Regions from separate parts of the Bacillus haimaensis genome, predicted to be linked through region 2. Evidence: riboswitches for the same ligand, from Rfam matches in the RefSeq annotation. Region 2 holds a riboswitch; the other holds the start of a gene.
The links. Region 2 has a riboswitch for S-adenosylmethionine ahead of ABN702_RS21115 (LLM class flavin-dependent oxidoreductase). Riboswitches for the same ligand answer to the same signal wherever they lie in the genome.
Positions count from the first base shown of each region.

Region 1: another riboswitch for S-adenosylmethionine. It lies ahead of ABN702_RS19055 (methionine biosynthesis PLP-dependent protein); the one in region 2 lies ahead of ABN702_RS21115 (LLM class flavin-dependent oxidoreductase).

Region 1 covers NZ_CP158164.1:3,748,990-3,753,190, forward strand. Annotated here, with positions in the region: gene cydC (thiol reductant ABC exporter subunit CydC) at 1-48, opposite strand, end outside; gene cydD (thiol reductant ABC exporter subunit CydD) at 45-1,778, opposite strand; SAM riboswitch class I at 2,357-2,481, shown strand; partial or broken gene ABN702_RS19055 (methionine biosynthesis PLP-dependent protein) at 2,604-3,733, shown strand; gene metC (cystathionine beta-lyase) at 3,730-4,201, shown strand, end outside.
Region 2 covers NZ_CP158164.1:4,154,843-4,159,043, reverse strand. Annotated here, with positions in the region: gene ABN702_RS21125 (YjiH family protein) at 1-466, shown strand, start outside; gene ABN702_RS21120 (ATP-grasp domain-containing protein) at 511-1,446, opposite strand; gene ABN702_RS21115 (LLM class flavin-dependent oxidoreductase) at 1,492-2,538, opposite strand; SAM riboswitch class I at 2,625-2,730, opposite strand; gene ABN702_RS21110 (hypothetical protein) at 3,131-3,637, opposite strand; gene ABN702_RS21105 (PTS transporter subunit IIBC) at 3,947-4,201, shown strand, end outside.

The DNA of each region.
Region 1 (4,201 bases), 410 kb from region 2:
CTTTTTCTCCACCATCATCAGCTTTATCACGATCGCTAAATCCTTCATTCCTCTCCACCTCCCTGTTGTACAGAAACCATTTGCCTGTAAGCGGGAACAGAGCTTAGAAGCGCTTCATGAGTACCCTGGGCGACCAGCACGCCTGCTTCCAACAGTAGAATTTTATCTGCTTTTTTGATGGTGTGAAGACGATGTGCCACTGTGATGACGGTCGACGTTTTCGCCAACTCCTCCATCGACCTCTGCAAAATCCGCTCGGTCTGCAGGTCCAAACCTGTCGTCGGTTCATCGAAAAAAATGATATTCGGCCTCTTCAGGAAAGCCCTCGCCAAGGCAAGCCGCTGCTTTTCGCCACCTGAAAGGCCCCTTCCCGCTTCCCCGATTTTTGTATCGAATCCATTCTCCAGTGATTGGATCAGTGGAAGAATACCTGCTTTTTCAGCCGCCTCTTCTATTTCCTCGCGAGTGGCGTCCGCTTTTCCACCAATGGCGATGTTTTCGGCAATCGTCCCTGAAAAAAGATACGGATTCTGCGAGATGTAGCTGAGCTGATCGAACCATTCGGATTCCCTGTAGCCATATAACGGCTGCCCGTTTAGAAGCACTTCCCCTTCAGTCGGCCGGATCAGACCGGCTATCAGATTAAGCAAGGTGGATTTCCCCGCACCGCTTCGTCCGACAATGGCGATTTGTCCATAAGCAGGGATTTGAGTGTGTATGTTTTTCAGAGTAAAACCGTTTTCCGCATAACTGAAACCGATGTTTTTCAGTTCCAAGACCGGAGGCATTTCTGAATTGGCAAGCTCTCTGCTTCCCCATTCGATCGGCTCCTCCTCCACCGCCAGCTCGTCTGTCACCTTTTTCGCCGCTCCCATGCTGCCGCGCCCTGTATGGAACGCATTGCCGAGATCCTTCAGGTACAAGTAGAATTCAGGCGCCAGCACCAATACAAAGAATGCCGGAAAGAATGTCATATTTTTAAACACGACCATCTGCAGACCGATTTCCAATGCGATAAGTCCAATTGCCAGCATCGAAATCAGCTCAAGCATAAGCGAAGAAAGAAACGCAATCTTCAACACTTCCATCGTCGCTTCACGGAAAGAAAGACTGCTGTCACGGATGGAGTCCTTTTGCCTTTGTGACCTTCCGAACAGCTTCAAAGTGGTCAAGCCTTGCAGCGTATCAAGAAACCTCCCTGAGAACGCCGCGAGCTTATCCATCTGTTCTTCGGATTTTTTCTTCGTTTTCAGCCCCACTACAATCATAAATATGGGGATGAATGGTGCTGTAACAATAATGATCCATCCCGAATTCATATGTTGCGTGAAAATAGCAATCAGAATCATGATCGGCACGACGGATGATTGGATCATCTGCGGAATATAGCGGCTGAAATAGGGATCTATCTCATCCACCGCATCCATCATCACGCTTACCTTCTGACCGGACTGACCCTTCAAGGAAGCAGAAATCGGGCTTTTAGAAAATTTATTTAAAAGTGCATGCCGGAAATCCCGCTTCACCTTGGAGGCCATCTTCACTCCAGCCACCCCGTTTAGATAAGTGAGCAAGGCTCTTGCCGCCATGACAGCCAAAAGTCCACCGAGGAATGGGAGGATCTCCTGGAATGTATGGCCCTTCAGGAAGATGCGATCTACTAATGTCACGAAAAAGTAAGCCTGCCCGATGACAGTGAACCCCGACAGAATAGCCAGGAAAATCAGCACTGTCCTTGTATTCCGTTGTTCCTTTGCAATCGTTTTGAGATCCTTCATCCTTTGCCACTTCTCCTTTTAGATTGGCGTATATGTTAAGGTTAGTTAGTTTAATATTCAGTTCGTGAAATATTTCACATACTATGTTTATTATAATGCATCCTGATTCAGTTTGCCCGTCTGGAGATTGACCTTTTTATGACAATTTGTATGTTCCCAAAAAGGAGAGGAATAAATCTTTTCCAGGCATACAAAGTTGGGCAGAAAATAGATTTGTTAGAATGATGTGGTGATTTGTTAGAATGACGGACCAATTTGTTAGAATGTTCTCTAGTTTTGTTAGAATGAGAGAACAATTTGTTAGAATCAGCAGAAAACAGGGCCTCAAACCAGCTCTATTCACTACCAATCGCAAGAAAAACTCCCTCACAGCATGCTTTTCTACCTTTTGTGATCTATTTAAATGAGGAATCGGCATCGGTTAATCAAAAATGATGGCTCACCCAACAATTCATGTCTATTCCCCCCACCCCCCGCATAAAAATAATTTAATCCATTCAAAAAACCATTGCATTCCACGCTCACCTGTTGTAAATTAGTTAAATAATCAAAATGATTCGTAAATTTCATAGTGAACTTTCTTATCCAGAGAGGTCGAGGGAAATGGCCCATAGACACCTCAGCAACCAGCAGCGTCTCCACAGACGACTGAAAAGGTGCTAATTCCAGCAGGTTTTCATTTAAAAACCTGTACAGATGAGAAGAATGAACTTTTTTTGCAAAAAGTCTTCTTCTTACAGAAGGCTTTTTATTTTCCTTAAAAAAGTCCCTGTCCTCCTCTCTGGTGATGAACGTTATCCACTTACCATAGAGGAGGATATTTTTATGTATAAAACAGAAACGAAGCTAGCGCAAATTGGCAATCGCAGCGAAACGGCCACCGGCACCGTGAATCCCCGGTCTACTTCTCGACGGCTTACCGGCATGAAGGGATCGGCCAGTCATCCGGCTACGATTATGTGCGTACCGGAAATCCGACCCGTCAATTGCTCGAGCAAGCAATCGCGGACCTTGAACATGGTGACCAAGGCTATGCGTGCAGCTCCGGCATGGCAGCAATCCTGACCGTACTCTCCCTTTTCCAATCAGGCGATGAACTGATTGTCTGCAAGGACCTTTACGGCGGGACGTATCGTTTATTTGAAGAAGGATATAAAAAATGGGGGCTGTGTTGCAAGTATGTGGATACTAGTGATCTATCTTGCATTGAAGAGGCCATCACCCCGCAAACAAAAGCCATTTTTGTAGAATCCCCTACCAATCCCCTGATGGTGGAAACGGATATAGAGGCAGTTGCACGCTTATCGAAAGCGCATGGACTGCTATTGATTTGTGACAATACGTTTTATACTCCCATTCTTTTAAAGCCGATCGAGCTTGGCGCCGATATTGTGGTGCATAGTGCTACCAAGTATCTAGGTGGCCATAACGATGTGCTTGCAGGACTTATCGTGGCAAAGGGCCGTGAGCTATGCGATTCACTTGCTCTCTACCACAATGCGGCCGGGGCTGTGCTCAGCCCGTTCGATTCCTGGCTGCTCATCCGTGGCATGAAGACGCTCGCCCTCCGGATGGAACGGCACCAAAAGAACGCAATCACAATTGCCGACTACCTGAAACAGCATGAGGCGGTTATCGATGTGCTATATCCAGGAAAAGGAGGGATGCTTTCATTCCGCATCAAAGAAGAATCGTGGGTAAACCCATTTCTTCAGAATCTCAATCTCATTACCTTCGCTGAAAGCTTGGGCGGTGTGGAAAGCTTCATCACCTACCCTGCCACGCAGACGCATGCCGATATTCCGGAAGAGATCCGCTTAAGCACGGGCGTATGTAACCGTCTGCTTCGCTTTTCGGTAGGAATTGAAGATTCGGAAGACCTGATCCACGACCTGAACGGAGCATTCGAGCAAGCTGCCAAGAACGCATCTTTCACAAAGGAGGTGTTGTCGTGAGCCATTCCTTTCAAACGAAGCTCCTACACAACAAGCATAAGGTCGATCCGCAGACTGGTGCGGTGAGTGTACCAATCCAGCATGCATCCACTTTTCATCAGTTTGATGTCGACCAATTCGGCAAATACGATTACGGACGCTCCGCAAATCCTACCCGCGAAGCACTTGAAGATACGATTGCCCACCTCGAGGAAGGAACAAGAGGGTTTGCGTTTTCCTCCGGGATGGCAGCCATCTCCACCGCTTTTCTGCTCCTGTCTCAGGGAGACCATGTCCTGATTTCAGAGGATGTGTACGGCGGAACCTACCGGATGGTGTCCGAGGTGCTCACACGCTACGGTATTCAATATAAGTTTGTTGATATGACAGATCTCGCTAAAGTGGAAGCTGCCATTTTGCCAAATACGAAGGTCCTATACGTCGAGACCCCTTCCAATCCGCTCCTGAAAGTGACGGATATCGAGGAGG
Region 2 (4,201 bases):
TGTGGAACGTGCTGCGAAAAATAGAAGCATCAGCAAATTCTTCATCGAGGGCGGAAAAAATGTCCTCGATATGTGGATGGGTGTCGCGCCCATCGTCATGGCGTTCGGTACAATCGCCCTTATTCTAGCGGAGAATACGCCGTTGTTCACTTGGTTGGGAGTACCGTTCATTCCGCTGTTGGAGCTCTTGCAGATTCCTGAAGCGAAGGCGGCATCGGAAACCATGATGGTCGGATTTGCCGATATGTTCCTGCCTTCCGTATTAGGTGCGGATATCCAAAGCGAACTGACCCGCTTCGTAGTCGCAACCGTATCCGTGACACAGCTCATCTACCTTTCCGAGGTCGGTGGCGTATTACTGGGATCCAAGGTACCCGTATCATTCAAGGACCTGTTCATCATCTTCATCCTGCGTACATTGATTACGCTGCCTGTCATTGCAATCATGGGCCATATCTTTTTCTAAAAGAATAATGAAAAAGGTGCCAGACCCCGTCTGGCACCTTTTTCTTATGCTCGTTCCAGCTCCGCACCAAGCAGTTTTGCCAATTGGAGCATGCCGAATTTCCCTGCCACTTTTTCGGCATCAGCATTGTAGTTCGTATTCGTGTTGACGTCATAGGTGTAAATTTCACCATTTGCGTTTCGGATAAATTCGATTCCGGCAACCTGGATGTTGTTCTCCTTAAGGAATGCCTCATATTTTTCAATGATTGGATCTGCAAAATCCTCGACAATGCGAAACTTTGGCTTCTCTTCCACTTCTTCCCCGACAGGACAGAACAGATCGCCTATCTGGCAGGCATCCGCCGGGCAAAGTTCAAAGCCTTCAGACGTATCCACCCTCACCGAATAGAGGAACTTACCACCTACAAACTCGCATCTCGTAATATAGGATTCCGGTGACTCGATATACTCCTGGATCAGCGTGATCCCATCAACCGGTTCCTCGAAGGTCGGACCGTACAAATATTCCTCGAGGCTTGCCGTGGATTGAAAAAGCTGGACTCCCAGCCCTTTTCCGGCGCGGTTGTGTTTCGTGATGAACGCCTCAGTTCCCAGTTTCTTTGCCGCCTCGATAATATTGGTTTTTCCAACTGCCGCAATCGTCCTCGGCGTGCGGATCCCCTGCTTCTCAAGTGCCGTATACTGATTCACCTTGCTCAATTCAAGCTGAAGCGCACGGCTGCCGTTCAACACTTTTCGGCCATGATGCTCTAGCCACGAAAGCACTGCCCCCGTCAATTCCGGTGCAAAGCGGTGGTCCCTTGTGTGGGAGGATGCACTCATTCTGTTATAAAACACCCCTTCAGGTGGCGCATCAACCAATGGCACGAGCCCTTCGTCGAGATGCCACTCTTCAAATGGCAGGTCCAATTCTTTTAATCTATTGGTCAAATGGTCGGTCCATTCTTTGTTTTCATGCAAGATATATATCTTTTTCATCGTATCTTCCTCCAATTTCTTCAAGTCTCCTGGTTTGAATGTGCTTTATGGTTGAGCAAGCCGTTCCCCTTGCACAAGGGGCATCACTTTTTGGGCAAAGCGCTCCATTTCCTCCAGCTGCGGGGAAAATTGCAGCAAGAGCAGGTCCACGCCTGCTTCCTCATACTCTCTTATTTTCTCAGCAATCTGTTCCGGCGTACCGATCAGGTTTGGCCGCAACCCTCTATTTGATACCGAATAGTCCTGGAGCTGGATCTGCTGCTCAAGCTGTGACTTACTGGTGAAATCCTTGAAGCCAGCATAGGCATCGGACTCCTTCACATCTGTGATTCTAGCAAGCTCCTTTTCCGCCTCTTCCTCTGTATCGCGGCAGATGACATAGGCGGCCATCCCGAACGACTGAAAAGGATGGTGCTCCGTATTTCTTCTGCGCTCTTTCATTTCCTCTATTTTGCGGGCGACCTCTTCCACCGTTCCACCATGCATGACGTACGCATCACAATAGGAGGAAATAACCTCTTTCCCCTTCGGACTCTCGCCCCCTGCATAGAGGATCGGATTCGGTCGTTGCACAGGCTTCGGAAAAAGCTTCGTTTCCTTAAGCTGATAGTACTTTCCGTCATAGCTGAAGGAGTCCTCGCTCCAAAGCCCTTTCAGCACATCAATAAACTCTTTCGTCCGTTCATACCGTTCATCATGCTGGGTGAAAATGCCGCCATACTGCCGCGCCTCTTCTTCCCACCAGGCAGAAACGACATTCAAGGTAAGGCGGCCATTGCTGATATGATCAATATTCGCAATCGCTTTTGCCGCAATCGCAGGATTATGGAAGCCTGGACGAATCGCAGTCATGATCTCGATCTTCTCCGTCACAGCAGCAAGTGCCGCAGCCGTTGACCAAGCCTCTAAGCTATCCTCTTCCGGGCCCTTTATATCATTTAAAAATAACTCTGCAATCAATGTCGTGTCATAGCCAAGCTTTTCCGCCTGCAGAATGACCTTTTTTGCGTAATCAAAGGTCGGCGGCATCTGTTCGTCCTCTACATTTCTCAACCATCCGCCAAATATCGGTAACCAAAAACCAAACTTCATCCCCTATCTTCCCCTCGTCTTTACTTTTCCGGCAAATAAAAAAACTTCCTCGATAAGAAGAAGTTTGGAATGGGAACCCGTCCATCTACTTATCTGCCAAGAACAAATTGTCTTGCTGGAATTAGCACCTGCACACACCTGTGCGGTTGCCGGGTTTCATCGGGCCAGTCCCTCCACCTCTCTGGATAAGAAAATAACTATTAATTTAGATAAATCCTATCATGAAACTCAGGATTAAACAAGTCTTTCGGATGGCTAAATATGTCTGTAGTATGCTATGCGGGAAGCGTAGGAGATATGTTGTTGGTTGTTTGGTTAATTTAGCCTTTTGGACAGTTTGAATGATGCAGGCGGCTAGGAACGATGTAGAACTTTGGCGAATATTGCGTTTCGTGCAAAAGACAACCATTTTTGTGCGTAAATTTGATTTTTTGTGCATAAAATTAATTTTTTGTGCATATATTAATATTTTTGCGCGTAAACCATTGTTTTTTGTGCATAACGTCAAATTCGGATCCGTTAACCTTTGAAAATAGAGCCAAAAAAGGCCACCTGCCGCGTTTTCTACGACAAGTGGCTCCCTATAAAGTAATTAGTTTACGTCTTTCTCGAAATTAGGCGCATGCAATCCAGCCTTTTCGAATGTTGCTCCGATCTTCTCATGGAATGCTGCAAATGCCGCTTCCATTTCAGTGAGGTCTGCATCGGGCTTTAATGTTGCCGCTCGCTCCTCGAAATAAAGTGCCAGCAATTCAACGGATTCCTTCATGTCTCCCTGTAGCTCTTTGCTTAAGTCGGAAGGGATCTCAAGTCCGCGAAGCTCGTTTGCAATTTGTTTGCTCGAGGATACCGCTTGTTCCTGCAGGGCTGCATCCTGGGATTGTTCATATGCTGTAACCGGCTCCAAATTTTCGCGGATAGTTTGAATCATTTCCATTTGAAGGCCTACTAATGCTGTAATCTGCTTGCTATCGTTATCATTATCAGAAGCTGCACTTGCTTCCGTTTCTTTTGATTCAGATTTATTTTCAGTGTTACACCCTGCCAGAACAGCGATGCTTAGTAAAGCTGTCAATAGTATGCTCATCCATTTTTTCATTGTATAGGTTCTCCTTTATTGTCCGAATTAGTACGGTACATAGTTTACTTCTTTTCTAAATGGATGTATACAAAATCCACGAAAGAAAGATTATTGCGCTAATAAATAATTTTCTCACAATAACACTTTTTGCAAATAAATGTACTTTGTTAAATTTAGATGATTGTTGAATCTTTTACTTGCATTGTGAGAGGACATCTCTTACAATAGAAAAATGCAAACGGTTGCACTAAAGTTACATATAATTGCATAAAAATGAATTCGTTTTCAAGTTTTATATACTACTAATGAAGAAAGAAGGCTGTTAATATGAAGAACTTTTTGTCTTTTGATTTTTGGCAAAAATTCGGGAAAGCGTTGCTAGTCGTAGTGGCAGTTATGCCAGCTGCTGGTATTATGATTTCCCTTGGCAAGTTGGTTGGCATGACGGGTGGAGACATCGTGCTTGTGCAAACGATTGCAAGAGTGATGGAGGATATCGGTTGGGCCATCATTACCAATCTGCACATCCTATTCGCTGTAGCGATCGGTGGATCATGGGCGAAGGAACGTGCTGGCGGTGCG